Regions from separate parts of the Streptomyces sp. NBC_00285 genome, predicted to be linked through region 1. Evidence: riboswitches for the same ligand, from Rfam matches in the RefSeq annotation. Region 1 holds a riboswitch; each other region holds the start of a gene.
What was found. Region 1 has a riboswitch for cyclic di-AMP ahead of OHT57_RS23825 (M23 family metallopeptidase). Riboswitches for the same ligand answer to the same signal wherever they lie in the genome.
Positions count from the first base shown of each region.

Region 2: another riboswitch for cyclic di-AMP. It lies ahead of OHT57_RS29595 (transglycosylase SLT domain-containing protein); the one in region 1 lies ahead of OHT57_RS23825 (M23 family metallopeptidase).
Region 3: another riboswitch for cyclic di-AMP. It lies ahead of OHT57_RS36670 (M23 family metallopeptidase); the one in region 1 lies ahead of OHT57_RS23825 (M23 family metallopeptidase).

Region 1 covers NZ_CP108055.1:5,182,527-5,192,194, reverse strand. Annotated here, with positions in the region: gene OHT57_RS23855 (MMPL family transporter) at 1-333, shown strand, start outside; gene OHT57_RS23850 (SGNH/GDSL hydrolase family protein) at 417-1,331, shown strand; gene OHT57_RS23845 (response regulator transcription factor) at 1,342-1,992, opposite strand; gene OHT57_RS23840 (sensor histidine kinase) at 1,980-3,131, opposite strand; gene OHT57_RS23835 (alginate lyase family protein) at 3,362-4,585, shown strand; tRNA gene OHT57_RS23830 (tRNA-Met) at 4,640-4,713, shown strand; cyclic di-AMP (ydaO/yuaA leader) riboswitch at 5,026-5,183, shown strand; gene OHT57_RS23825 (M23 family metallopeptidase) at 5,195-6,238, shown strand; gene OHT57_RS23820 (aldo/keto reductase) at 6,303-7,250, shown strand; gene OHT57_RS23815 (PrsW family intramembrane metalloprotease) at 7,287-8,642, opposite strand; gene trmB (tRNA (guanosine(46)-N7)-methyltransferase TrmB) at 8,694-9,548, opposite strand.
Region 2 covers NZ_CP108055.1:6,377,824-6,387,491, reverse strand. Annotated here, with positions in the region: gene OHT57_RS29630 (hypothetical protein) at 1-291, opposite strand, end outside; gene OHT57_RS29625 (DUF6668 family protein) at 421-912, shown strand; gene OHT57_RS29620 (flavodoxin family protein) at 1,090-1,683, shown strand; gene OHT57_RS29615 (ABC transporter permease) at 1,673-2,581, opposite strand; gene OHT57_RS29610 (ABC transporter ATP-binding protein) at 2,568-3,542, opposite strand; gene OHT57_RS29605 (LolA family protein) at 3,617-4,864, opposite strand; gene OHT57_RS29600 (polyprenyl synthetase family protein) at 5,236-6,246, opposite strand; cyclic di-AMP (ydaO/yuaA leader) riboswitch at 6,912-7,088, shown strand; gene OHT57_RS29595 (transglycosylase SLT domain-containing protein) at 7,091-7,573, shown strand; gene OHT57_RS29590 (HAD family hydrolase) at 7,577-8,389, opposite strand; gene OHT57_RS29585 (LacI family DNA-binding transcriptional regulator) at 8,523-9,551, opposite strand; gene OHT57_RS29580 (carbohydrate ABC transporter permease) at 9,579-9,668, opposite strand, start outside.
Region 3 covers NZ_CP108055.1:7,948,799-7,958,466, forward strand. Annotated here, with positions in the region: gene OHT57_RS36650 (CobW family GTP-binding protein) at 1-749, shown strand, start outside; gene OHT57_RS36655 (DNA gyrase/topoisomerase IV subunit A) at 802-3,261, opposite strand; gene OHT57_RS36660 (M16 family metallopeptidase) at 3,589-4,932, shown strand; gene OHT57_RS36665 (M16 family metallopeptidase) at 4,929-6,317, shown strand; cyclic di-AMP (ydaO/yuaA leader) riboswitch at 6,533-6,699, shown strand; gene OHT57_RS36670 (M23 family metallopeptidase) at 6,713-7,465, shown strand; gene OHT57_RS36675 (GntR family transcriptional regulator) at 7,654-8,349, shown strand; gene OHT57_RS36680 (HPr family phosphocarrier protein) at 8,488-8,769, opposite strand; gene OHT57_RS36685 (bifunctional acetate--CoA ligase family protein/GNAT family N-acetyltransferase) at 9,000-9,668, shown strand, end outside.

The DNA of each region.
Region 1 (9,668 bases):
GCGATCGTCTCCGGGTTCCGGCACAGCGCGCGGGTGGTGGTGGCCGCCGCGCTGATCATGATGGCGGTGTTCTCCGGGTTCATCGGCGCCGGCGAGTCGATGATCAAGATGATCGGCTTCGGGCTCGCGGTCGCGGTGCTGTTCGACGCGTTCGTGGTGCGGATGGCGATCGTGCCGGCGGTTCTCGCCCTGCTCGGCCACAGGGCCTGGGCCCTGCCCAGATGGCTCGACCGGCTGCTGCCGGACATCGACGTCGAGGGCGAGAAGCTCACCGGGCGCCACACCGCCGCGGTCCCGGCCGCCGTGCCCGAAGAGCCCGCGCTCAGCCGCTGACCCCCTGAACCGGTGGCCGCCTCACCCCCCCCCGGAGGCGGCCACCTCTCGTTTCCCTCACGTACGGCAGACAGGACACCCTCATGCCCTCCCACGCCCGCCTCCTGGTCACCGGCCTCCTCGTCGCCTGCGGCACCCTGGCCGTCACCGTCGGCGTCACCCACTTCGACGGCGACTCCCCGGCACCCCCGGGAAAGGGCCCGTACGTCGCCCTCGGGGACTCCTACACCGCCGGGCCGAAGATCCCGGACCAGAACGGCGACCCGGCCGGCTGCGACCGGTCCGACCGCAACTACCCCTCCCTCGTCGCCGTCGGCCTCGGCCTCAAGGGCGCCGACTTCAAGGACGTCAGCTGCAGCGGGGCCACCATCGCCGACCTGGCCGGGAAACAGTCCACCGAGGACGGCACCAACCCCGCCCAGCTGAAGGCCCTCTCGCACGGCACCCGCCTGGTCACCCTCGGGATCGGCGGCAACGACATCGGGTTCGCCCGGACGATCGAACGGTGCGTGGGCATGGGGGCGCTGTACGCGCTCACGAGCGGTTTCGCGCCCGAGGACGCACCCTGCGCCCGCAGGTACGGCGACGGCGTACAGGACAGGACCGAGGCCGCCGGCGCCAAGCTCGCCGGGGCGCTCGGCGAGATCCGGCGGCGCGCCCCCGAGGCACGGGTCTACGTCGTCGGCTACCCGGCGATCCTGCCGTCGGACGCCGACCGGTGCGGCCGCGAGATGTCCCTCGCACCCGGTGACGTGACCTTCCTGCGGGAACAGGAACAGCGGCTCAACGCGGAGCTGCGCAAGCGTGCAGAGGCCGCCGGAGCGGCGTACGTCGACACGTACACGCCCTCCGAGGGCCGCGACGCCTGCTCGGCGCAGGGCACGCGGTGGATAGAGCCGCTGGTCCCGAAGAGCCCCGCGGCCGCCGTGCACCCCAACGCGCGCGGTGAGCGGGGGATGGCCGAGGCGGTACTGCGTAGGACGCGGTCGGCGCTGTGAGCGCCGGACCTCATCGGGGCGTGTGCGCCAGATACGTCAGGACCGCCAGCACCCGGCGGTGGCCGCTGTCGCTCGGCGGCAGGTCCAGCTTGAGGAGGACGTTGCCGATGTGCTTGCTGACCGCGCGCTCGGTGACGACGAGGGTCGAGGCGATGGTCGTGTTGTCGTGGCCCTCGGCCATCAGCTTCAGCACCTCGCGCTCGCGCGGGGTCAAGGAGTCGAGGGGGGTGTCGCGGCGCCGGGTGAGGAGCTCGGTGACGACCTCCGGGTCCAGGGCGGTACCGCCGGCCGCGATCCGCTCCAGCGCGTCGAGGAACTCGTCGACCCGGCCGACCCGGTCCTTGAGCAGGTAGCCGATCCCGCTGGTGCCACCGCCGAGCAGCTCGGCGGCGTACGACTCCTCGACGTACTGCGAGAGGACCAGGACCGGCAGCCCGGGGATCTTCTCGCGTGCTTCCAGCGCCGCCCGCAGTCCCTCGTCGCGGAATCCGGGAGGCATCCGCACGTCCAGCACGGCCACGTCGGGCCGGTGCTCCAGCAGGGCGGGCATGATCTCGGGGCCGGTGCCCACGACGGCCACGACCTCGTGTCCGGAGGACGACAGCAACAGGACGAGGCCCTCTCGCAGAAGGGCGTTGTCCTCGGCGATCACCACACGCACGGCAGCTCCACATCGATCACAGTCGGACCTCCGACCGGGCTGTTCACTTCCAGTGTCCCGTCGAGGGCGGCGACCCTGCGCCGCATCCCCAGCAGTCCCGATCCCTGCGACTCGTCGGCACCGCCCCGGCCCTCGTCCCGGACCCGCACGGTCAGGCCGCGCCGCGTCCGCGTGAGGTGCACCTCGGCCCGGTTCGCCCCGCTGTACTTGGCGACGTTGGTCAGCGACTCGGCCACCACGAAGTACGCCGCCGCCTCCACCGCCGCGGGCGCCCGGGTGCCGTCGGCCAGGCCGCCGTCCTCCACGCGCACCGCGAGCCCGCTGCTCGACGCCAGGGCCCGCACCGCGCCGACGAGACCTCGGTCGGTGAGGATCGGCGGATGGATGCCGCGCACAACCTGCCGCAGCTCCGTCAGCGCCTGCTCGGCCTGGTCCTGGGCGTCGTCCAGCAGTGTGCGGGCGGCGTCGGGGTCACGGTCGTAGGCCCGCTTGGCGAGCCCGATCCGCATCGACAGCGCCACCAGGTTGGCCTGGGCGCCGTCGTGCAGATCCCGCTCGATACGGCGCAGTTCGGCCTCGTGGGCGGCGATGGCGTCGGCCCGGGTCTCCTTCAGCTCCTCGACCCGCCGGGCCAGCCTGGCCTTCGGGGAGGGCATGAGCAGCAGGGCCGACCAGCGCGCCTCGGTGTCCGCGAGCCTCACGATCAGCGGCAGGACGACCGGGCTGCGGCGCAGCGCCCCGGCCCACACGCCGTCGACCACCAGGCCGACGGGCCACAGGGGGAGGGCGAGGGCGAGGAGGGCGCCGTAGAGGTAGTAGCAGACCATCCAGCGGACGTCGGTGAGCGTGCTGGGGTCCTTCACGGAGATCCGCAGCCGCTCGCGCAGGGTGCCGGTGATCGGCGTGTACGCCTCGGGGATGTCCTTGCCCGTCCACAGGGCGGTCAGGCTGCGCTTGGCTCCGGCGATCCGCCGGATCAGCAGCACCGCCTCGGGCAGCAGCCAGCAGCCGACGACCGCGACCGTGCCGATGCCGGCGATCAGCAGCACGGTGATGAAGATGTAGATGCCGAAGCACATCGCCGCGGCGACGATGAGATGCACGGTCGCCATCCCCGACCGCTGCACTGTCTTCCACATGCGGCTCACGCTAGATGATCCGCCCCGGTCGCACGGTGTAGCCCGCTACACCATCTGCCCGTCACGGGACCACGGACTCCCAGGTCGCCACACCGCACCTGGACCCCCCGCCAATACGGCAGCACCCGCCACGCCCCGCCCACACGCCCGCCTGGGCGGACGCCCGGTCCACCCGGCCAATCGGCCCAATCGGACCTGCGTCGCGTCCCCCGCCGTCCGAACCTGGCCCCATGGCCCCACGACGCGCCCCCGCCCTGCTGCTCGCGCCCCTGCTCGCCGTCCTGCTCGCCTCCTGCGGCACCGCCGACACCGGTACCCGCACGATGGCCCGCGCCCTGCCCCCGGACGCGGGCTTCACCCACCCCGGCGTGCTCGTCAGCGAGGCGCAGCTGGACACCGTGCGGGAGAGGGTCACGGCGGGGAAGCAGCCGTGGCTGTCGGCGTATCTGGCCATGCGGGACAGCAAGTTCGGGTCGTACCGGTACCGGCCCGAGCCGTACGCGAGTGTGGACTGCCCCGGCGGTGACCACGCCGACCGGCCCGCGCACGGGTGTGTGGAGGAGCGCGAGGACGCCGTCGCCGCCTACACGCAGGCCCTGCTGTTCAGCATCACCGGCAAGCGGCAGCACGCCGTGAAGGCCAGGGAGATCATGGACGCCTGGTCGGCGAGGATGCGGCGGCACACGGAGGAGGACTCCGGGCTGCAGACCGGCTGGGCCGGGTCCACCTGGGCCCGGGCCGCCGAGATCATCCGGTACGCCGACGGGGCGGGGTGGCCCGCCGACCGCGTCCGGCGGTTCGAGCACATGCTGCGGACCGCCTATCTGCCGACCGTCACCCAGAAGGTCCCCGACTACAACGGCAACTGGGACCTGGTGATGACCGACGCCGCCATCGGCATGGCCGTCTTCCTCAACGACCACAAGGCCTTCGACCACGCCCTGGAGCGGTTCCGCGAGCGCGTGCCGGCGTACTTCTATCTGGAGAAGGACGGCAAGGTCCCGCTCACCCCGCCCGGCTCCACCGTCAACACCCCGCAGAAGCTGACCACTTACTGGTTCAAGCAGACGACCTTCAAGGACGGCCTCTCCCAGGAGACCTGCCGCAACTTCAAGCACGTCGGGTACTCCCTCGCCGCCACCGCGCACATCGCCGAGACCGCCTGGCACCAGGGCGTCGACCTGTACGGCGAGGTCAAGGACCGGCTCAGCGCCGCGCTCGCCCTCCACGCCCGCTACCAGTCCGGCGAGAGGGCGCCCGCCTGGCTGTGCGGCGGGAAGGTGGACCGGAACATGGGCCCGGACCTGGAGGTCGCCCTCAACCACCTGGAGAACCGGCTCGGCGTCTCCGTCCCGGCCGCGCACAAGCTCGCCGTGAAGACCCGGCCCGCCGGGACCGACGCGCTCTTCGTCTCCTGGGAGACCCTCACCCACGCCGGGAACCCCGGCCGCTGAGACAACCCTGGCGCGAAGCACCCCGCGGATGGCGTACAGTAGTGAACACAACGGCGCGGGGTGGAGCAGCTCGGTAGCTCGCTGGGCTCATAACCCAGAGGTCGCAGGTTCAAATCCTGTCCCCGCTACTGAAACTCAGGGCCGGATTCCAGTTCACTGGAATCCGGCCCTGAGTGTTTTCCCGGTGCATCGCCCGGCATCGCATGACACGACGTGACGCGGTGTGATCGGATGAGAGCCCTCCGCGCCGACCTGACGAGCCGTCAATACCTGTGTGTTGTCCGAGGCGAGGTCAACTCGCCCGTTTTTCGACGGTCATGGGCCGTAAGTCCTGCGGGATTTCGTTAATGATCAAGCGGAACAGCTTGGAATCGAGCCCCCGGGTCTATTAACGTTCGATAACGCAGCGCGGTCGTCCCAGCCGTCACAAGAGACGGCTCCGTGCTCACGCGCCGAATTCCGCATGGAAACCGGGGAACCACCAACTTGGGGTGAATCGCTCGTATTTCGCCGTGGCGACACGGTGGGTATACGCGCGTAGGAGACCTTCCTGCTCCGAACCCGTCAGCTAACCCGGTAGGCGAGAAGGAAGGAAAGGAGCACGCCCACGTGGCGTCCAACACGCCTGCCCCCGAGGCGCCTTACGTCCCGAGCGACACCCTCGTATACGGCGGCTACCATGCCGACGACGAGGCGCTGCTCGGTGAGTGGAACCCGACCGCGGAGTCCCTCGCTCCTGTACGCGGCCGGCATCGCGTTGCCAAGCAGCGCGGCGGGGGCTTCGCCCGCAGCTCCACGGTTCTGGGCGTCGGTGTCATAGCCGCCGTCAGCGCCGGCGGAATGGCCAGCGCCAACACCGGCAAGCCGCCGGTCTCCATCTCCATACCCGACCTGCCCTCCGTGGGCTCGCTCATCTCGGACGGCTCCGACTCCTCCGCGGACGAGACGAGCGCCTTCAGCAGTGTCGGCACCGACACCGTGGAGACCACCAAGGGCACCTCGGCCTCGGCCTCGACCTCGGACGCCGGTGAGGTGCTGCGCTCGCGCATCCTGGCCCAGGCCGAGACGCAGCAGGACCAGATCGACACCAAGGCCGCCAAGGCCGTCGCGGACGCCGCCCAGAAGGAGGCGGACGCGGTCGCCGCCAAGGCGGAGAAGGAAGCCCAGGCAAAGGCCACCGCCGCCAAGAAGAAGGCGGAGGAAGAGGTCGCGAAGAAGGCCGAGACCGCGCGTCTGGCCGAGCTCGCCAAGCAGTTCACGCTGCCGACCTCGTCGTACACCATCACCGGGACCTTCGGTCAGGCCGGTTCCCTGTGGTCCTCCGGCTACCACACGGGCCTCGACTTCGCCGCGCCCACGGGCACGTTGATCAAGGCGATCCACAGCGGCACCGTCACGGAGGCCGGCTGGGCCGGTTCCTACGGCTACCGCACGATCCTCACCCTCGACGACGGCACCGAGCTCTGGTTCTGCCACCAGTCCTCGATCAGCGTCAGCGTCGGCCAGAAGGTCGGCACCGGTGACGTCATCGGCCGCGTGGGCGCCACCGGCAACGTGACCGGCGCGCACCTGCACCTGGAGGTCCACCCCGGCGGTGCGGCCACCGGGATCGACCCGATGACGTGGCTGCGGAGCAAGGGGCTCAACCCCTGAGGTTTACGACGATTTTGCGGCCGTGGCGGAAGATCCGGGTCCGGTGCTTGCGTTGACGTAGGACATGACTTCTCTTCGCAAGCTCGGCTCCTCCGACCTCGAGGTCTTCCCGCTCTCCCTCGGCGGCAACGTGTTCGGCTGGACCGCCGACGAGGCCACGTCCTTCGCCGTCCTCGACGCGTACGCCGCCGTGGGCGGCAACTTCCTCGACACCGCGGACGCCTACTCGGCGTGGATCGACGGCAACTCCGGCGGTGAGTCCGAGACCATCATCGGCAGGTGGATCGCGGCCCGCGGCAACCGCGACGACGTCCTCATCGCCACGAAGGTCAGCCAGCACCCCGACTTCCCCGGCCTGTCCGCCGCGAACATCAAGGCGGCGGCGGAGGCCTCGCTGCGGCGCCTGGGCACCGACCACATCGACCTGTACTACACCCACTTCGACAAGCCGGAGATCCCCGTCGAGGAGATCATCGGCGCGCTGGACGAGCTGGTGACGGCGGGCAAGGTGCGGGCCATCGGGGCCTCCAACATCTCCGCCGAGCGGCTCTCGGAGTCCCTCGCCTTCTCCGACCGCGAGGGCCTGGCCCGGTACGTCGCCGTCCAGCCCCACTACAACCTGGTCTCGCGCGACACCTACGAGGGCGAGCTCCAGGCCCTCGCCGACCGGGAGGGCCTCTCCGCCGTCCCGTACTTCGCGCTCGCCTCCGGCTTCCTCACCGGCAAGTACCGTCCCGGCGCCACGGTCGAGAGCGCGCGTGCCAAGGGCGGTGCCGGCAAGCACCTCGACACCGAGCGCGGCCGGCAGGTCCTCGCGGCGCTCGACGAGATCGCCGAGTCCCACGCGGCCCCGGTCGCCACGGTCGCCCTCGCCTGGCTCGCCGCCCAGCCGACGGTCGCGGCGCCGATCGCGTCCGCCCGTACGGTGGAGCAGTTGCCGGCGCTGGTCGGGGTGACGGACCTGGTGCTGACCGAGGCGGAACTGACACGCCTGTCGCAGGCGTCGGCCTGACCCACCGCGGACGGGCGGTGCCGGGCCCTGTGCGCCCTACGTCCGGTACGGGTTGTACGCGGGATACGGCGCCGCCGGATAGTGGACCGGCGGGGCAGTCCGGGCCGGCTGCGGCGGATACCCGTACACCCCGTACACCGGCCAAGGCGGCGCGGCCACCGGGACCGGCGGTGCCGTCATCCGCGCCGCGTGGTCCAGGGCGGGCCGCGCCACGTCCCGGCGCCGCCACAGTTCGTGCAGCAACTCCCGTTCCCGTACGACGAAGTCGGCGTTCGCCCGGCCGCGCCTGCCCCGGTGCCGCAGAAAGGCCAGCGAGGTGGCGTACGCCTCGTACTGCGCGACCGCCCGCGCCGCGGGCCGCCCGCCGAACTGCCGCCGCGCGTACTCCCGCGCCATCCGCCGCGCCCGCATCGAGCCGAGCGCGTACGGCTCGGTCGGGGCCAGCCAGCCGGCGACGGCGTAGGCGGGCAGCTCCTCCCGTACGGTCTTCAGCTCCCGCTGGCGCGTCCAGATGACCAGCCAGGTCAGCAGACCGAACGCCGGCACCATGAACATCGCGTACACGACGAAGAACCCGTACTCGCCGAACGTCGACGAGCCGTTCCAGGTCGCGTGCATGCCCATCGCGAGCAGCAGCCCGGACAGCGGGACGAGCACCCGCCGGATGTGCTGCCGCTCCGCCGACAGCGCGGAGATGCCGAAGCCGATGCCGGTGAGCACGGTGAAGAGGGGGTGCGCGAACGGCGACATGACCACACGTACGAAGAAGGTCGCGGCGGTGACGGAGGCGATGCCGCGGTCGCCGCTGAGCTGGTCGGTGCCGAAGGCGGTGCCGAGGTAGAGGATGTTCTCGGTGAACGCGAACCCGGTCGCGGTGACCCCGGCGACCACCACCCCGTCGACGATCCCGGTGAAGTCCCGTCTGCGGAACAGGAAGACCAGCAGGACGGCGGCGGCCTTGGCCGACTCCTCGACGACCGGCGCTATCACGGTCGCCCCGAGGGTGTCCGCGCTGGAGGGGTCGGCGGTCGCCGTGGCTATCCACTTCGTGGCGAAGCTGTTGGCGATGATCGCTATCAGCGCGGCCGCGCAGGCCCCCCAGGCGAAGCAGAACAGCAGATTGCGCCAGGGGCCCGGCTCGACCCGGTCGAGCCAGCGGAAGGCGGCTATGAGCAGCGGTACGGGCAGGACGGCGAGGCCGAGCCCGACCAGGAACCCCTCGGTGCCGGTCTGTTGGCGGACCAGGGCGAGGATGACGAGCCCGGACAGCGCCAGGAGCGTGATCAGGGCGCCGTAGCGCACCCACTTCCGCTGCCACCAGTGCGCATGCCGCAGCGCACCGCCGCCGGCGGGTTCACCGGGGCGTGTCGGATACGGAGGACAGGTGGCCACAGCATCGACCTTAACGAGACAGAGGCGCCGCCCGCAGCAGGGCGAGGACGCTCAGGCGCCGGCGGGGGGTTGAGCGGATCGGTCGGTTCGGTCGCCGTGCTGTACGCGGCGGAACAGCAGGTCGTTCACGACATGTCCCTTGTCCAGTCCCTGCCCCTCGAAACGAGTCAGCGGCCGGAAGTCGGGACGCGACGCAAAACCGCCGTCGGCCTGTGTGTTCTCGAAGTCGGGATGCGCCGTGAGCACTTCGAGCATCTGTTCGGCGTACGGCTCCCAGTCGGTCGCGCAGTGCACCGGCGCGCGGGGCTTGAGGCGGGTGGCGACCAGGTCCAGGAACTCCGGCTGGATCAGCCGCCGCTTGTGGTGCCGCTTCTTGGGCCAGGGGTCGGGGAAGTAGACGCGCAGCCCGTCGAGCGAGTCCTCGGAGAGCATCTCGCGCAGCAGGATGATGGCGTCGCCGTTGCCGACGCGGACGTTGGACAGCTTCTGCTGCTCGGCGAGATTGAGCAGATTCCCCTGCCCGGGGGTGTGCACGTCGACGGCGAGGATGTTGGTCCCCGGCTCCGCGGCGGCCATCTGCGCGGTGGCCTCGCCCATGCCGAACCCGATCTCCAGCACCACGGGGTGATCGTTCCCGAACATCTCGCCGAGGTCGATCCTGCGCTGACCGTCGATGTCGAGCCCCCAGGTGGGCCACATCCGCTGCAGGGCGTCGGCCTGCCCCGCCGTCACCCGGCTCCGCCGGGGTTGGAAACTCCGGATCCGCCGCTCGAAGTGCGACCCCGCGGGATCGGCACTGGGCCCGTCGGGAAACCGAGGGCCCCCCTTGGGGACGGGGTGAGGGGCCTCGGCGGAATCGGCGGGCCGGGACCGGGAGGCTTCGGGAGCGTTGAGGGAGTCAGACACAGTGGAGCCGATTTTACGGCTATGCGCTCGCCCGACTGTTCAGCCCCTCCGGCCGACCCTCCAGCCCCTCCGGCGTTTGAGGAGCGGGGGTCCAAGGGGCGGAGCCCCTTGAGGACGGGA
Region 2 (9,668 bases), 1.2 Mb from region 1:
AGCCATCCGCACCGGCTCCGCGGTGAAGCGGCTGGAGCCGTCCGTGGTGACCTCCAGGGGGACCACCCAGCCGATACGGGCGTCGTGGATCAAGGCGTTGACGGGGCGTCCCGCGGTGACGGCGAGGCGGTGGAGGTGGGTCAGGACGGTCTGGTGGAGGTCCTCGCCCGGGGGCGCGGCAACCGGGGTTCCGGCCACCGTCGCGGCCTCACCGGTCACGGGGACGCGGACGTCGATAGGGGTCGCCCCCCGCTGGTCGTCCAGCTTCTTGTCGCGGCTGAGTCGAGACATCTCATCCCTCACGGTCGTGCACGTACTGTCGAGTCTCTCCGCTCGCCCCCGGTCCTCACGTCACCGTGATGTCACAGGCCTGTTCCAGGAGGTGCGGGGCGGGTGGGATGGCAGAGTCGGAGCGCGGACATGCGCACCGACGTGCGGCGAGAGGTGGAGAGCGTGCAGCAGGGGCCGGAGATCTGGATCCGCGGGCCGGTGGCCCCCGCCGGGAGACGACGGTACGCGTGGGTCGGCACCCATGGCGGCGCCGGCGTCTCCACCCTGGCCGCCGTCTACGGCGGTCACGACAGCGGACGCGACTGGCCCGGCCCCGGCGCCCCGACCTCCGTCCTCCTCGTCGCCCGCACCCACTCCGCGGGGCTGCTGGCCGCCCGCCGCGCCCTGGAGCTCTTCCGACGCGGTGAGCACCCGCCGGGCCTCGACCTCGACGCCGTCGTCCTCGTCGCGGACGCCCCCGGGCGCCTTCCCCGGCCGTTGTCCCGTCAGGCCAAGGAGATCGAGTCGACCGTCGACGTGTACCGCGTGCCCTGGGTGTCCGCGTGGCGCCTCGGCGACCTGAACGGGTCGCCCCCGCGCGCAACCGCGGCACTGACCCGCCTCACCCGCAGCAGCGGCTGATCGGTCCTTGACAGGCGAAGCCGGAGGCGGGGTATCCGGCCCCGCCTCCGGCTTCGCCTCCCGTCCGTGCCCGGTCCTCTTACGCCTCCCCTTGGTCCTCCCCCATGGACATATAAATGTGCGTGCATATAATGCAGGTGCGAGTATTCGTTGTGCGCCGACCATCTGGGGGATTTCATGACGCGCCGTTTCCTGTTCGTGCTCGGCAGCAGCCGCAGCGAGGGCAACACCGAGCTGCTGGCCCGACGGGCCGCCGAGCAGTTGCCCGCCGATGTCGAGCAGCAGTGGATCAGCCTCGCCGAGCATCCGCTGCCCGACTTCCTGGACCTGCGGCACGACAGCGAGTACCTGGACTCCCCCACCGGGGACACCCCGCAGTGGCTGCTCGACGCCACGCTCGCGGCGACGGACATCGTGATCGCCTCGCCGGTCTACTGGTACTCGGTCTCCGCGCTCACCAAGCGCTACCTGGACTACTGGTCGGGCTGGCTGCGCACCCCCGGCCTCGACTTCAAGGCTCAGCTGGCCGGACGCACCCTGTGGGGCGTGTCCGTGCTCGCGGACGAGCGGCCCCTGGTCGCCGACCCGTTCGTCGGCACGCTCAACAACTCGGCCGCGTACATGAAGATGCGGTTCGGCGGGGTGCTGTTCGGCAACGGCAGCAAGCGCGGTGACGTGCTGGCGGACGAGGCCGCGCTGACCCGCGCGAAGACGTTCTTCGAGCAGGAGGCGCCGCTCGCGCGCTACCCCGACGCTCAGGTCACACCGTGACGTCCTTCGCCATGAACCGCGCCCACGCCGCCGAGCCGAACACCGCCGCGTACAGGGCCTGGAGGCCCAGGTTGCGCACCAGGTCGTCCCAGTAGACCGGTTCGCGCATGAGGTCGGCGAAGGACAGCCAGTAGTGGGAGAAGAAGTACGGCTGGAGAGCGTGCAGTTGGGGTATCTGGTCGAGGATCTGGACGGTGATCAGCAGCCCCACCGTCGTGGCCATCGCCGCGATGCCGCTGTTCGTGAGCGTCGAGACGAACAGGCCGAGGGCCGCCACGCCGGTCAGTGACGCGGCCACCACCAGAGCGATCAGCAGAGCTCTTCCCAGGCCCTCCGCGAAGGTGATCTGGGTGCCGGAGATCGTCGTCAGGTCGCCGAGCGGGAAGAGGACGGCTCCGACCGTCAGCGCCGAGAGCGCGACCACGAGGGTGGCGACCAGACAGAAGGCCATCACCGTCGCGTACTTGGTGAGCAGGAGGCGGGTGCGGCCCGCCGGGGCCACCAGGAGGTAGCGGAGGGTGCCGGCGTTGGCCTCGCCCGCGATCGCGTCGCCCGCGATGACGCCGATGGCCATCGGGAGGAAGAAGGGCAGGGTCGCTGCGAGGGCGGTGAAGACCAGGAACAGGCCGTTGTTGGTGATCTGGGAGATGAAGGCGGGGCCACCACCGCCTCCGGCGCCGGAGGAGCCGTCGTCGGTCTCGATCTTGACCGCGAACCCTACGAGGACGGGGACGGCCGCCAGCACGCCGAGCAGAGCCAGGGTGCGCCAGCGGCGGAACGTGGTGAGCAGTTCGTTGCGCAGGAGGGTGGCTCGGAAGGTCGTACGACGGCTGCGGGCCGTTTGTTGGGGCCGGTCGGGCCCGCACCCCTTGAACGTCTTCAGCTCAGCCTGCGACATCGAAGCCCTCCCCTGTCAGGGCCACGAAAGCGTCCTCCAGGGACGGGCGCTGCACCGCGAAGCCTCTTACTCGCACTCCTGCCTTCACCAATGCCGTGTTGATGTCGGCCAGTTCGCGGTCCGGGGGCTCGGCGGTCACTCGGTCCTCCGACACCACCACGTCTGCGAGGCCCTGCTCCTTCAGAATGCGGGCCGCGTCCGACGGATCCGGTGTCGTCACGACCAGCCGCCCCCTGGCGCCCGCCGCCAGGTCCGCCACCGGGCCCTGGGTGATCAGACGGCCCTGGGTCATGACCGCGGCGTGGGTGCAGACCTGTTCGATCTCGTCCAGGAGGTGGGAGGAGAGGAAGACGGTGGTGCCCTCGGAGGCCAACTCCCTCACCAGGGAACGGATTTCCCGCATGCCCTGAGGGTCGAGGCCGTTGGTCGGTTCGTCCAGGACCAGGAGTTCACGGGGCTGGAGCAGGGCCGCCGCCAGGCCCAGCCGCTGTTTCATGCCCAGCGAGTACGCCTTCGCCTTCTTGGCCGCGGCGGCCGCCAGACCGACCCTCTCCAGTGCCGCCGCCACCCGGACGCGCCGGGTGCGTGGGTCGGCGGTCGGGTCCGCCGCGTCGTAGCGGACGAGGTTGTCGCGGCCGGAGAGGAAGCCGTACAGGGCGGGGCCCTCGATGAGCGCGCCGACGTGCGGGAGTACGGTCCGGGCGGCGCGCGGCATCGGGCGGCCGAGCACTCGGGCCGAGCCGGAGGTCGGCTCGATGAGGCCCATCAGCATGCGGATGGTGGTGGTCTTGCCCGAGCCGTTCGGCCCGAGGAAGCCGAAGACGCTGCCCGCCGGGACGGTCAGGTCGAGACCGTCCACAGCGAGCTGTCCGCCGCGGTACCGCTTGGTGAGGGCGCGAGTGTGGATGACACTGTCACCCGCCTCGCTCGGCTCCGGCTCCTCGGCGGACCCTTCGTCCATCGGCTCCCTCAATTCGTGCTCACGCGACGACTACGTACAGTTACTACGTGCGGCCGCCGCGCAAGGTTCCCGGTTCAGCCCGCGTTCGCCGCCTTCACCAGAACGTCCTTGGTGACCGCACCGACGTAGACCTTGCCGTCGTCCGTGATCAGGGCGTTGATCAGACGGGTCTTGAAGACGGTGCCCGTGCCGAACTTGCCGGAGACCTTGTCGCCGAGCGAGTCCAGGAAGCCGCCGATGTCACCGCCGGCCTCGGCGCCGGACGGGACGCCCTTGCCGCCGGTGTCGAAGGTGGCGACGGAGTCCCAGCCGTCCCCGATGACGTTCAGTCCGTCGAGGCCGCCGGAGCCGCCGGGGCCCTTCGTGCCGCGCTCATGGGTGGAGCCCTTGCCGAGGTCCTTGGAGTCCTTGAAGTCCTTGGAGTGGTCGGGTGCCTCGGCGGCGTCCTTCTCCGTGACCTTCGCGCCCTTCGGCGGGGTGAAGTCGAAGGTCGAGGCGGCCGGCTTGGCGAAGGTGACCTGGGTGAAGCCGGCGTCCACGACAGCGGCACCGCCGCTCGCGGGCGTCAGCGTGAACTTCAGCGGCAGTCCGGTCTTCGAGTCCACGGCCACGGTGATCTGGCCGACCGTCGATCCCTCGTCCTTGGGCTTGATGACGAGCCGGTACGCGTCCCGCCCCGCGACCTGCGCGGTGCCCTCGACCGTCACCGATGTGGTCTTGTCGGCGGCCTTGAGGGCGTCCTCTGCGAGGTCCTTGGGCGTGGCCGGGAGCTCTTCCTTCTGCTTGCCGTCGCTCTCGGAAGCCGTGCTGTGGAAGACCGAGTTGGACTTGCTGTCGTAGCCCCAGACGTCCTTGCCGTCGTGGATGAGGCTGTACTCGGCGGCGTCCTCCAGGAGGGAGACCTTCTGCTTGTTCTCACCGTCGGCCGCGACGCGCAGCGTGTGCGTGCCGGAGGCGAGTTCGGTGAGCTTGGTGGTCGGGTCGGCGGACGAGCCGTCGCCCGAGCCGGAGGAACCGGCGGCGGAGCCCAGCGAGCTCTCCAGACCCCCGAGGTCCGGCAGTCCCAGGTCCGTGGTGATCTTCACCGTGCCGGACAGCTGCTCCACGTCGGACGCGGCGATCTTCTCGATGAGTTGCTGTGCGCTGATCTTCGGCAGGTCCGGGTCGCCGGAGTCGGCGAGCGCCGGGACGAGCCCGATGGTCGCCGCCGCGATTCCCACCACCGTGGCCGGCACGACGTACCTAGCGGCCTTGCGTCGGCGCGCCGCGCGCAGTTCCTCGGCGTCGGCGGTCGCGCTGTCGTCGGATTCGTACGGTGCCATGTGTGCCTTACCTCCGTCGTCGGCGGCGGCCGTCAACTCCCCCTGCGTCCACCCCGTAGCCGCCATTCTCACCCGAATCGGTGAGGAGTGGTGTTTTCCGTGGTGTCCATCTGACCAAATCGGCCATGACCATGCGTCAACCCTCGGGGCCAACTCCGCGTACACCTGGGGTATGACACGACACGGCCGCACCCCCTACGACCCGTAGGGGATGCGGCTCCGGGAGACCGTCAGCTGCACAAGAAAAGGCAGTCGGCACGGGACGGTGACGGCCCTGGACGGCGCAGGAGCCGACGGTCGTGCCGCGTTGCCGGAGCCGACCGGGGCCCACGGATCCCGCTCGTGACCTGCGTCACGCGGGAGGGCGCGGTTCAGCCCGCGCGGTGGACCACCGCGTCGCACAGCTCCATCAGTGCCGCCCTCGCGTCGCACTCCCGCAGCGGGGCCAGCGCCGCGCGCGCGTCCTTCGCGTAGCGCACGGTGTCGCGGCGGGCCTGTTCCAGCGCCGGATGCTCCCGCAGCGCGGCCAGTGCCTCGGCGTGCCGGGCGTCGTCCGTGAGGTCGGAGTCGAGCAGCTCGCACAGGGCGATGTCCTCGGCCAGGCCGAGCCGGGCGGCCCGCTCGCGCAGCCGCAGCACCGGCATCGTGGGGATGCCCTCACGCAGGTCGGTGCCGGGGGTCTTGCCGGACTCATGAGAGTCGGAGGCGATGTCCAGGACGTCGTCCGCGAGCTGGAAGGCGACGCCCAGGCGCTCGCCGTACTGGGTCAGGACGTCCACGACCGTCTCGTCGGCGCCGGACATCATCGCCCCGAAACGGCACGACACCGCCACCAGAGAGCCGGTCTTGCCGCCGAGCACGTCGAGGTAGTGCTCGACCGGGTCCCGGCCGTCCATCGGACCGGCCGTCTCCAGGATCTGCCCGGTGACCAGGCGCTCGAACGCCTCCGCCTGTACCCGGACGGCCTCGGGACCGAGGTCGGCCAGGATGTGCGAGGCGCGGGCGAACAGGAAGTCGCCGGTGAGTACGGCCACCGAGTTGCCCCAGCGGGTGTTGGCGCTGTCGACACCGCGGCGTACTGCGGCCTCGTCCATGACGTCGTCGTGGTACAGCGTCGCGAGGTGGGTCAGCTCCACCACGACGGCCGACGGCACGACGCCCGGCGCATAGGGATCCCCGAACTGGGCGGCGAGCATCACGAGGAGTGGACGGAAGCGCTTTCCGCCCGCGCGCACAAGGTGTTGGGCGGCCTCCGTGATGAAGGGGACCTCGCTTTTGGTGGCCTCGAGCAGTCCCTCCTCGACAGCCGTCATTCCGGCCTGGACATCGGCTTCCAGAGCCTGGTCCCGCACGCTCAGCCCGAACGGCCCGACGACGGTCACGAGGGGTCTCCTGTCTGCTGGTGTCTACTGGCGGTTACACGGAATGTCGATAGGTCGCTGCCCTCACTCAAGTCAGCGTATCCGGTCACCTTTGGATCACCGATAGCGCCCGCCCTGTCCATGCCGGGCGGTATCGGATCACGGCCGGTATGTTTTTGATCATGCGAAAAGAATAGATATCTATCGACTTGTAGGGAATTAGCCGTCGGTGCCCTGATTCGTCGACCCCCTCCGGCCCCCGGCCTCAGCAACGCTGCTCGTTCAACACGTGCCCTGCGCGACTCCACCCACGCGTGAGCGCGCGAGCTTCCTGCGAGGCCGACCCGGCCCACTCGGTGACCGGACAGCGGCGGTCCGCCGAGCTCGACGGAGACGGATCCCACGAGCGGTCGGTTGACTACGAGTTGGGCATACATGACCGTTTCACCCCTCTTGCGTACCGGCGTGACTTGGCTCACTCGATCCGGCGGTCCGTCAGATATCCGGAATGCATGGATCCACCTTTTCCCGCGCGCCAGTTGAGGCTTGCTGCCGCAAAGGATCAAGTGCCTCAAATACCCCAGACCAAGGTCAATAGGCACGGCATGTGAATTCGCCACTTGTTCCGGACATGTGCTCTCGCATACGTTCCCGGCCTGTCGGGCGGACGCCGAATCCTGCCACCGCCCGTACACCCACCGAGAACCGCGGCAGGAGCGGGGGACCCAGGTAAGTCGCCGGATCGGGATGTCTTCGGACATACCGGTACGGCTAGGGGTTAAGTCATGCCTTTTGCGGGCGTGACCGGGCAACTCCCCGCCCGAACCCGACAGCTCACCTCGCAGGCGAAGGAGAGGACTTCACCATGCCTGCTGCCGCTCAGCACCGCGCCCCCCGTAAGAGCCGTCTCGTCCGCAAGCTCGCCGTACTCGGCACCGGAGCCGCCGTACTGGCGCTCCCCCTCGTCGGCGCGACCAGCGCGTCCGCGGCCACCCCGACCGTGCAGACCGCGACCACGCTCGGGTACGCCAACACCCTCGACGGCTGGATCCGGGCCTCCCTGGCCGTCATGGCGGAGCACGGGATCCCCGGCTCCTACGACGGCATCTACCGCAACGTCATCCGCGAGTCCTCCGGCAACCCCTGGGCCATCAACAACTGGGACTCCAACGCGGCGGCCGGCACCCCGTCCAAGGGCCTGCTCCAGGTGATCGACCCGACGTTCAACGCCTACCACGTGTCCAACACGCTGTGGGACCCGTACGACCCGGTCGCGAACATCACCGCGGCCTGCAACTACGCGGCCCAGCGGTACGGATCCATCGACAACGTGTGGGGCGCGTACTAGGAACTACGCCTCACTGAACAGTCTTTCGAGGACGACGGCGATGCCGTCGTCCTCGTTCGACATGGTCACCTCGTCGGCCACGGCCTTGAGTTCGGGGTGGGCGTTGGCCATCGCGACCCCGTGGGCCGCCCAGTCGAACATGGGGATGTCGTTGGGCATGTCCCCGAAGGCGATCGTCACCTCGGGCCCCAGGCCCAGGTGTTCGGCGGCCAGCGCGAGGCCGGTCGCCTTGGTGATGCCGCATGGCTGGAGTTCGACGGTCCCGGGCCCCGACATGGTGACGGTGGCCAGCGAGCCCACCACCGAGCGCGCCGTCAGCGCCAACTCGTCGTCGGACAGGTAGGGGTGTCGCAGCAGCACCTTGCTGATCGGCTCGCACCAAAGGTCGTCGCGCCGCTCCACCCGCACGGCGGGCAGCGTCGGATGGGGCATCAGATATCCCGGCTCGATGAGCGTCAGCCCGTCCACGCCGTCCTGGTCCACGGCCGCGTACACCTGCCCGACCTCGGCCTCGATCTTCCCGAGGGCGGTCTCGGCCAGCTCCCGGTCCAGGGTCACCGACCACAGCAGACGGTCCGCGCCGGCGTCGTACACCTGCGCGCCCTGCCCGCACACCGCGAGCCCCGTACTGCCCAGGTCGTCGAGGAGCGGCCGCACTCTGGGCGCCGGCCGTCCCGTCACGACGAGATGCCTGGCCCCGCCCGCCGCCACCCGCGCGAGCGCGGCCAACGACCGGTCCGAGAGGGTGTCGTCGGCGCGGAGCAGCGTGCCGTCCAGGTCGGTGGCGACGAGTGAATATGCGGTGGAGGCGGCCATGATCAGAGAATACGGATGGTTGGCCCCTGCGACTCGACGCGAACCGGACGGCTGCTGCTTTCACATACGTTGACGGCAGTTCCGGTTCCGGGGGCACGGCACGGCCCATGGAGCGCCACCGCCCCATGCAGCGCTACGCCGAGTCCCGGACGACCAGTTCCGTCGGGAGGATCACGCCGGCCGTGTCCTCGCCGGCGATCTGGGCGAGGAGCATGCGGACCATCTCGGCGCTGATGCGGTCGAAGGGCTGGCGCATGGTGGTGAGGGCGGGGGCGGCGGCGGTGGCCGCCGGGGAGTCGTCGAAGCCGCCGACAGCGATGTCACCGGGGACCGAGCGCCCGGACTGCTGCAGCACACCCACGACACCGAGGGCCATGAGGTCGGAGGCGACGAACACGGCGTCCATGTCGGGGGCTTGGGCCAGCAGCCGCCGGGCCGCCCGCTCACCGCCGCTGCGCCGGAAGTCGCCCTCCACCACGAGCGCCGGGTCGTAGGGCAGGCCCGCCTCGGCGAGCACGTCCCGGTAGCCGGCCAGCCGGTCGGGACCGCCCGGCATGTCCAGGGGCCCGGTGACCATGCCGACGCGGCGCCGGCCGCCCTCGATCAGATGGCGGACCATCTCCTGCGCGCCGTCGCGGTCGGCGGCGGCCACGTAGCTCACCTTGGAGCCGAGCCCTATCGGCTTGCCGCAGACCACCAACGGGATCCCGGCCTCGTGCAGTTCGGCGGCGACCGGGTCCCCGCTGTGGTTGGAGAGCAGCAGGACGCCGTCGACGTGGCCCGACGTGATGTACCGGGTCAGCCGGCGCCGGTCGTCGTCGCTCTCGGCCAGCATCAGCAGCAGCGGGATGTCGAACTGGGCGAGCCGTTCGGTGCAACCGCGCAGCAGGACGTTGAAGTTGGGGTCCTCGAAGAACTTCTCCTGCGGTTCCGTCAGCAGGAACGCCACCGAGTCCGACCGGCCCGTACTCAGGCTGCGCGCATGCCGGTTGACCACGTACCCGGTCTTCCTGATGGCGGCCTCCACGGCCCGCCGGGCGGTCGGCGAGACGTAGTGGCCGCCGTTCAGGAAGCGGGAGACGGTGCCCCGCGACACGCCTGCCTCCCTGGCCACGTCGTGGATGGTGGGAGGCCTGCGGCGGCCGTTCGCACTGGTGGTCATGTTCCTCGTCAGTTGGAGAAGGGTCGTTCAGGCCTTGACCGAGCCGCTCAGCAGGTCCAGGGACCAGAACCGCTGGATCACCAGAAAGAGCCCGATCAACGGCAGGATCGCCAGCAG
Region 3 (9,668 bases), 2.8 Mb from region 1:
CCGAGCCGCAGGAACTCGTGCGCATGGTGCTCGCCAGCGAGCTGCCCGGCATCGTCTACGGCGGCCTCGTCGAGGTCGTCGACGCCGCCGAGTTCGACGACACCCGCACCCGGCACCCCGAACTCGACCGACATCTCGCCCTCGCCGACCTCGTAGTGGTCAACAAACTCGACCGGGCGCCCGAGGCCGAGCACATCCTCGGTCTGGTTCATCGACTTGTCGACCACGCTGCCGTCGTCCCGGCCACCTACGGCCGCATCGACCCCGAGTTCCTCTTCGACTGCCGTCCCGGCGAGGAGCGGATCGGACAGCTCTCCTTCGACGACCTGCACGATCACGCCCACGGCGACGATCACGCCGGGCATCTGCACTCCGGCTACGACACCCTCTCCTTCACCTCCGATGTCCCCCTCGACCCCCGCCGGTTGATGCGGTTCCTCGACAGCAGGCCAGAGGGGCTCTACCGGATCAAGGGGTACGTCGACTTCGGGCCGTACGACGTCCGCAACCGGTACGCCGTACATGCCGTCGGGCGGTTTCTGCGCTTCCACCCGGAGGCCTGGGCGCCCGGTGAAGCCCGCCTCACCCAGCTCGTCCTCATCGGCTCCGGCATCGACGTCCCCGCACTCGGCGTGGAACTGGAGGCGTGCAGGGCGGACGAGAACGCCCCACACACCGACGAGGCCGGTATGTGGGGCGTCCTGCGCTATGTACCGGGCACCGAAGGGGACCCGGAGGAACCGGCCTAGACCCGGCCACCGGCCTGGACCGGGCCCGTACCAGGACCGGCCCGGACCGTCCCTATACCGGTCCCGCCACCACCGACACCGTCTTCGCCAGCGACACGCCCGAGCCGTCGCGGCGCGGGTCCATCTCGGGAAGCTCGGCAGGGGTGCCGTTCTTCTGTGCCGCGTGCGCGGGAACGGCGCCGGCCCAGGCCAGGGACAGGCAGTCCTCGCCCTTGAGGAAACGCTGGCAGCGGACGCCGCCCGTCGCGCGGCCCTTGCGCGGATACTGGTCGAACGGGGTCAGCTTGGCCGTCGTCTGGACGGAGTCGTCGAGCGTGCCGCGTGAGCCCGCGACCGTGAAGACGACGGCGTCGACCGCCGGATCCACCGCGGTGAAGGAGATGACCTTCGCGCCCTCGACGAGCTTGATGCCCGCCATGCCGCCCGCCGGACGGCCCTGCGGACGGACCTGCGAGGCCTGATAACGCAGCAATTGCGCGTCGTCCGTGATGAAGACGAGGTCCTCCTCGCCGGTACGCAGTTCGATCGCGCCGACGATCCGGTCACCGTCCTTGAGCGTGATGACCTCCAACTCGTCCTTGTTGGACGGATAGTCGGGGACCACGCGCTTGACGACACCCTGTTCGGTGCCGAGCGCCAGACCCGGAGAGGACTCGTCCAGCGTCATCAGACAGACCAGCGTCTCGCCGTCCTCCAGGGAGAGGAACTCCGACAGCGGGGCACCGCCCGCGAGGTTGGGGGCCGACGCGGTGTCCGGGAGCTGCGGCAGGTCGATCACGTTCAGCCGCAGCAGGCGGCCGGACGAGGTGACCGCGCCGATCTCGCCCCGCGCGGTGGCCTGCACCGCCGAGACGATCACGTCGTGCTTGGTACGCCTGCCGTCGGCGTCCTCCGGGAACGGCTCGCCGTTCGACGTGCGGGCCAGCAGGCCCGTCGAGGACAGCAGCACCCGGCACGGGTCGTCCGCGACCTGGAGGGGAACCGCGGCCACGGGAGCGTTCGCCCCCGACTCCAGCAGGACCGTACGCCGCTCGGCGCCGAACTTCTTGGCCACCGCGGCCAGTTCGGTGGAGACCAGCTTGCGCAGCTCGGCGTCCGACTCCAGGATCCGGGTCAGCTCGGCGATCTCCAGGTTGAGCCGGTCCTGCTCCGACTCCAGCTCGATGCGGTCGAACCGGGTGAGCCGCCGCAAGGGCGTGTCCAGGATGTACTGCGTCTGGATCTCGCTCAGCGAGAACCGCTCGATCAGGCGCTCCTTGGCCTGTGCGGAGTTGTCGCTGGAGCGGATGATGCGGATGACCTCGTCGATGTCGACCAGGGCGGTGAGCAGGCCCTCGACCAGGTGCAGCCGGTCGCGCCGCTTGGTGCGCCGGAACTCGCTGCGGCGGCGCACCACTTCGAAGCGGTGGTCGAGGTAGACCTCCAGGAGTTCCTTGAGGCCGAGGGTGAGGGGCTGTCCGTCGACCAGCGCCACGTTGTTGACGCCGAAGGATTCCTCCATCGGCGTCAGCTTGTAAAGCTGCTCCAGGACCGCCTCCGGCACGAAGCCGTTCTTGATCTCGATGACCAGGCGCAGGCCGTGCGCGCGGTCGGTCAGGTCCTTGACGTCGGCGATGCCCTGGAGCTTCTTCGAGCCGACCAGGTCCTTGATCTTGGCGATCACCTTCTCGGGACCGACCGTGAAGGGCAGTTCGGTGACGACGAGGCCCTTGCGGCGCGCGGTCACCGTGTCCACCGAGACCGTCGCGCGGATCTTGAAGGTGCCGCGCCCCGTCTCGTAGGCGTCCCGGATGCCGGAGAGGCCGACGATCCGGCCGCCGGTGGGCAGGTCGGGGCCCGGGATGTGCCGCATCAGGGCGTCCAGATCCGCGTTCGGGAAGCGGATCAGGTGACGGGCGGCCGAGATGACCTCGGCGAGGTTGTGCGGCGCCATGTTGGTGGCCATGCCGACCGCGATGCCCGAGGAGCCGTTCACCAGGAGGTTCGGGAAGGCCGCGGGCAGCGCGCCCGGCTCCTGTTCCTGGCCGTCGTAGTTGGGCGCGAAGTCGACGGTGTCCTCGTCGATCGACTCCGTCATCAGGCTCGCGGCCTCGGCGGCGCGGCACTCGGTGTACCGCATCGCGGCGGGCGGGTCGTCGTTGCCCAGCGAACCGAAGTTGCCGTGGCCGTCGACGAGCGGGACGCTCATCGAGAAGGGCTGGGCCATGCGCACCAGGGCGTCGTAGATCGACGCGTCGCCGTGCGGGTGCAGCTTGCCCATGACCTCGCCGATCACGCGGGCGCACTTCACATAGCCGCGGTCGGGGCGCAGGCCCATCTCGTTCATCTGGTAGACGATGCGGCGGTGCACCGGCTTGAGCCCGTCACGGGCGTCGGGGAGCGCGCGGGAGTAGATGACCGAGTACGCGTACTCGAGGTACGAGCCCTTCATCTCGTCCACGACGTCGATGTCGAGGATCCGCTCCTCGTACGAGTCGTCGGGCGGCGGGGTCTTCGTGCTGCGGCGGGCCATCGCTGCCGGCTCCTCTTTTCTGGTCGCTCGCCTACGGGTCGCTCACATCGGCCCTTTGGCTCACTCTTGCTGAAACGTGAACGGGATCTGACGCGGACCATTGTGGACCGCGGCACTGACAGTCCGGGCCAGGACCCGGCTGAGCCGCACGGTCCGGCGACCGCACAGCTTCCTGCTCACGGTTGCCCGCAGGCTACGCGATCCGCTGTGGGCGTACGCGCTGCGGGAACTTCACCGAGGGTCCGCACGCTTGCATACAGTGGCAGGACCGGCAGCAGAACCGCGGTTTCAAGGACCGCGACCGCGATCGAAGGGACGTACATGCCCATGGGTCACACGGCCACAGACCAGGCAGGCACCGGGGGCCTGACAGCGACCGAGCACCGCCTGGCCAACGGGCTGCGCGTGGTGCTCTCCGAGGACCACCTGACCCCGGTCGCGGCGGTGTGCCTCTGGTACGACGTCGGTTCACGCCACGAGGTCAAGGGGCGTACCGGCCTGGCTCACCTCTTCGAGCACCTGATGTTCCAGGGCTCCAAGCAGGTCCACGGCAACGGGCACTTCGAGCTCGTCCAGGGCGCGGGCGGCTCGCTCAACGGCACCACCAGCTTCGAGCGCACCAACTACTTCGAGACCATGCCGACCCACCAGCTGGAGCTCGCCCTCTGGCTGGAGGCCGACCGCATGGGCTCGCTGCTGGCCGCCCTCGACGACGAGTCGATGGAGAACCAGCGCGACGTCGTCAAGAACGAGCGCCGCCAGCGCTACGACAACGTCCCCTACGGCACCGCGTTCGAGAAGCTGACCGCGCTCGCCTACCCGGAGGGCCACCCGTACCACCACACGCCGATCGGCTCGATGGCCGACCTGGACGCGGCCACCCTGGAGGACGCGCGCGCGTTCTTCCGGACGTACTACGCCCCCAACAACGCCGTCCTGTCGGTCGTCGGCGACATCGACCCGCAGGAGACGCTCGCCTGGGTCGAGAAGTACTTCGGCTCCATCCCCTCGCACGACGGCAAGTCCGCCCCGCGTGACGGCTCGCTCCCCGAGATCATCGGCGAGCAGCTGCGCGAGGTGGTCGAGGAGGAGGTCCCCGCGCGCGCGTTGATGGCCGCCTACCGGCTGCCGCACGACGGCACCCGCGAGGCCGACGCGGCCGACCTGGCGCTCACCGTCCTCGGCGGCGGCGAGTCCTCCCGCCTCTACAACCGTCTCGTACGACGCGACCGTACGGCCGTCGCGGCCGGCTTCGGACTGCTGCGCCTGGCGGGCGCGCCCTCCCTGGGCTGGCTCGACGTGAAGACCTCCGGTGACGTCGAGGTGCCGGTCATCGAGGCCGCCATCGACGAGGAGCTCGCCCGGTTCGCCGAGGAGGGCCCGACCGCCGAGGAGATGGAGCGCGCCCAGGCCCAGTTGGAGCGCGAGTGGCTGGACCGGCTCGGCACCGTCGCCGGCCGCGCCGACGAACTGTGCCGCTACGCCGTCCTGTTCGGGGACCCGCAGCTCGCCCTCACCGCTGTGGAGCGCGTCCTGGAGGTGAGTGCCGAGGACGTCCAGAAGGTCGCCAAGGCGAAGTTGCGCCCCGACAACCGGGCGGTGCTCGTGTACGAACCCACCACCGCCGAAGCCCCCGCCGACCAGGACGAGAACGAGGAGGCGGCCCAGTGAGCGAGCTCGCCGCGATGGAGTTCCACCCCCAGCCTCAGGCGGGCGACGCCAGGCCATGGGCCTTTCCCGCCCCCACGCGCGGGGCGCTCGGCAACGGCCTGACGGTTCTGCGCTGCCACCGCCCCGGCCAGCAGGTCGTCGCCGTCGAGGTGCTCCTGGACGCTCCTCTGGAGGCCGAACCGGCCGGCCTCGACGGTGTCGGCACGATCATGGCGCGCGCCTTCTCGGAGGGCACCGACAAGCACTCCGCCGAGGAGTTCGCCGCCGAGCTGGAGCGCTGCGGCGCCACCCTCGACGCGCACGCCGACCACCCGGGCGTCCGGCTGAGCCTCGAAGTGCCGGTCTCCCGCCTCGCCAAGGCACTCGGTCTGCTGGCAGACGCCCTCAGGGCGCCCGCCTTCGCGGACAGCGAGATCGAACGGCTCGTCAACAACCGCCTGGACGAGATCCCGCACGAGCTCGCCAACCCGTCCCGCCGCGCAGCCAAGGAGCTCTCGCGGGAGCTGTTCCCGGCGGACTCGCGCATGTCCCGCCCGCGCCAGGGCACCGAGGAGACGGTCGAGAACATCGACTCCGCGGCGGTGCGCGGGTTCTACGAGAAGCACGTGCGGCCCGCCACCGCGACCGCCGTGGTCGTCGGCGACCTCACCGGCATCGACCTGGACGAACTGCTCGGCGACACCCTCGGCTCCTGGACCGGCTCCACGGCCCAGTCGCGCCCCGTGCCGCCGGTGACCGCCGACGACACCGGCCGCGTCGTCATCGTGGACCGCCCCGGCGCCGTCCAGACGCAGCTGCTGATCGGCCGTATCGGCGCCGACCGGCACGCACGCGTGTGGCCCGCCCAGGTGCTCGGCACGTACTGCCTCGGTGGCACCCTCACCTCCCGTCTGGACCGTGTCCTGCGCGAGGAGAAGGGCTACACCTACGGCGTGCGGTCGTTCGGACAGGTCCTCAGGTCCGCCCCGGACGGCTCGGGTGCCGCGATGCTCGCCATCAGCGGCTCGGTCGACACCCCGAACACCGGTCCCGCCCTCGAGGACCTGTGGACCGTGCTGCGCACGCTCGCGGAGGGCGGCCTCACCGACGCCGAACGGGACGTCGCCGTACAGAACCTCGTCGGCGTGGCGCCGCTCAAGTTCGAGACGGCGGCGGCCGTGGCGGGCACCCTGGCCGACCAGGTCGAGCAGCACCTGCCGGACGACTACCAGGCGACCCTGTACCAGCACCTCGCCGCGACGGGCACCGTCGAGGCCACCGCGGCCGTCGTGAGCGCGTTCCCCGTGGACCGGCTGGTGACGATCCTGGTCGGCGACGCGGCCGCGATCAAGGAGCCCGTAGCGGCCCTCGGCATCGGCGAGGTCAAGGTCGTGTCAGCCGAGTAGAAGGAACGGCAGAGAGGCCGGCGGAGCAGCCGCCGCACAGGGGCCCTGGTGACGGAAGCGTCACCAGGGCCCTTAGATGTCCGAATTGGGCAGGAGGTTGCCTGTCTGGCCTGTGGGATGCGCTACAAAAACCGTGATCGGTTTGGGGATTGAAAGTCGGCCCGCTTAGCGTCATCCCGGCTGTTCGTCAGGCAGTGCGCCGCGTCCGTGGCACCGGACAGCCATCGCCGAGTCCCCGCATGGCGCGAGCCAGGGGAGCCGGGGACCCACACGCGTTGTCCCTGGGGTGAATCGGACGCCCTCGCAAGCTGCGAGGGGGTCCGTAGGAGACCTTCCTGCTCCGAACCCGTCAGCTAACCCGGTAGGCGAGAAGGAAGGAAAGGATCAGCCACCACATGGCGTTCACCTGCGCCGCCGGGAAGCACCGTCGTCCCAGCCGGATGAAGCGCACCACCGCCCGGGCGGCGGGCGTCGCGGCCCTCGCCACCACCGGCGTCATCGGCACCATCGCCGCTCCGGCGCTCGCCGCCGAGAACTCCGTCGAGCAGACCGGGCTCATGCCCGTCGTCAGCGTCGGCGACTCCCTCGCCGAGCAGCTCGACGCCCAGGCCGCCGCCCAGCAGCAGGCCGCCGAGCAGAAGAAGGCGGCGGCCGAGGCCAAGAGGAAGGCCGAGGCTCGGGCCAAGGAGGAGCGCGAGGCCAAGGAGCGCGCCGCCCGCGAGGCCGAGCGCAAGCGCCTCAACAGGTTCGTCTCCCCGATCTCCGGCTCCTACATCTCCACCGGCTACAAGACCGGCGGCTCCCTGTGGTCCTCCGGCAGCCACACCGGGGTCGACTTCCACGCCGCGAGCGGCACCTCCGTCCACACGGTCGGCCGCGGCACTGTCGTGGAGGCCGGTTGGGGCGGGTCGTACGGCAACGAGATCGTGATCAGGATGGCCGACGGCACGTACACCCAGTACGGCCACCTGTCGTCCATCGGCGTCTCGGTCGGTCAGTCGGTCACCCCCGGCCAGCAGATCGGCCTGTCCGGCGCGACCGGCAACGTCACCGGGCCGCACCTGCACTTCGAGGCCCGCACCACCGCCGAGTACGGCTCGGACATCGACCCCGTCGCCTATCTGCGCTCGCACGGCGTGAGTGTCTGACGACGTTCCGCGAGATCTTCTTCGGCCCCGGCTCCTTCGAGCCGGGGTTTCCGCGTTTAGAGTGCCCCGCTGTCCAAAAAATATCCATGGATTCCGGTCCGCCGTCGGAAATTCCCACTCTTTGCAATAGAGTCACTGAACACACGTCAATCGGCGACGTTTCACGGGGATTAAGACGGAGGTCGGACATGCGTATTCCGGCGCACTCGGTATGCACGGCTATCCGGGACGACATCGTCGCCGGTGTCTACGAGCGCGGCAGCCGGCTCACCGAGGAACTGCTCGCCCGCCGCTACGGCGTCTCCCGCGTCCCCGTCCGGGAGGCCCTGCGCACCCTGGAGGCCGAGGGCTTCGTGGTGACGCGACGCCACGCGGGGGCGTGCGTGGCAGAACCGACCGACCAGGAGGGCGCCGACCTCCTGGAGATGCGCATGCTGCTGGAGCCGCTCAGCGCCTCCCGGGCCGCCCAGCGGCGCACCGAGGCCCATCTGAAGGTGCTGCGCGGCCTGGTCCGGCTGGGCCAGGAGCGGGCCAGACGGGGAAACAGTGAGGATCTGCGCTCCCTGGGGGGCTGGTTCCACGAGACGCTCGCCCAGGCCTCCGGAAGCCCCGCCATGACCTCGATGCTGACCCAGCTGCGGCACAAGATCGCCTGGATGTACGTGGTGGAAGCGCCCGCCAACCCGGTGGAGTCCTGGGCGGAGCACGGCGCGATCGTGGACGCGGTGGCGCGCGGGGACGGTGAGCGGGCGCGGGCGATCACCGCCCTGCACGCCGAGCGCTCGGGTGCGGTGCACCGTCTGCGGTTCGCCTCGGGTGCCGATCGCCCGGACCGTGTGAGGACCTCGCAACATCCTGTAAACGTGACGGGGCTGCGGCATTAACACGGGCGCCGTATACAAAGAGTGGGTAATTCGCGGGGGACTATTTATGCTGCCTGTAAATGGGAAATGCGAAGGGCCCGCCCGATAATTCGGACGAGCCCTTCGGCGATGTTTTACCGCACTGTGCCCCGAAAGAACTCAGACGGTCTCGGGAAGTTCCTCGAGTCCTTCGGCGACCAGTTTCGCGAGCCGGTCGAGGGCCGCGTCCGCGCCCTCGGCGTCGGAGGCGAGGACGATCTCCTCGCCGCCCTGGGCGCCCAGCCCGAGCACGGCCAGCATGGACGCCGCGTTGACAGGGTTGCCGTCGGCCTTGGAGATCGTCACCGGGATACCTGCGGCCGTGGTGGCCCGGACGAAGATGGAAGCGGGGCGGGCGTGGAGACCCTCGGCCCAGCCGACGTTGACGCGGCGCTCAGCCATGTGATGCTGCCCTTCGGTGTTCAGGGTTGTCTAGACCAGTTTCCCACACGTGAAGTGTCTCCGGAGGGGGCTCGTTCGTCCCCTGCGGGGTGAGCGGTCGGACCGCGGCCTCGGCCCGACTTCCGTCCTGGCGGGGACAGGCGAGTCCTCGCGGGTCCTCGCACGTTCTCGCTTCGTTCTCCACAGACTGCCTCGCGCTGTTGTCATACGCGAGCCGTACTCTGGGGCCCATGCAGAGCGCGTCGGACCGGCACGAGTACCCCGCCCACTGGGAGGCCGACGTGGTGCTGCGCGACGGCGGCACCGCGCGCATCAGGCCCATCACCGTCGACGACGCCGATCGCCTGGTCAGCTTCTACGAGCAGGTCTCGGACGAGTCGAAGTACTACCGCTTCTTCGCGCCCTACCCTCGCCTGTCCGCCAAGGACGTCCACCGCTTCACGCACCACGACTTTGTGGACCGGGTGGGTCTCGCCGCCACGGTCGGCGGCGAGTTCATCGCCACCGTACGCTACGACCGCATCGGGGACGGCGGCATGCCCGCCTCCGCCCCAGCCGACGAGGCCGAGGTCGCCTTCCTCGTCCAGGATGCCCACCAGGGGCGCGGTGTGGCCTCCGCCCTCCTCGAACACATCGGTGCCGTCGCCCGCGAGCGCGACATCAGGCGCTTCGCCGCCGAGGTGCTGCCCGCCAACGTCAAGATGATCAAGGTGTTCACGGACGCCGGGTACACCCAGAAGCGCAGCTTCGAGGACGGCGTCGTACGCCTGGAGTTCGACCTGGAACCCACCGACCGCTCGCTCGCCGTGCAGTACGCGCGCGAACAGCGTGCCGAGGCGCGGTCCGTGCAGCGGCTGCTCACCCCCGGGTCGGTCGCCGTCGTCGGCGTCGGCCGCACC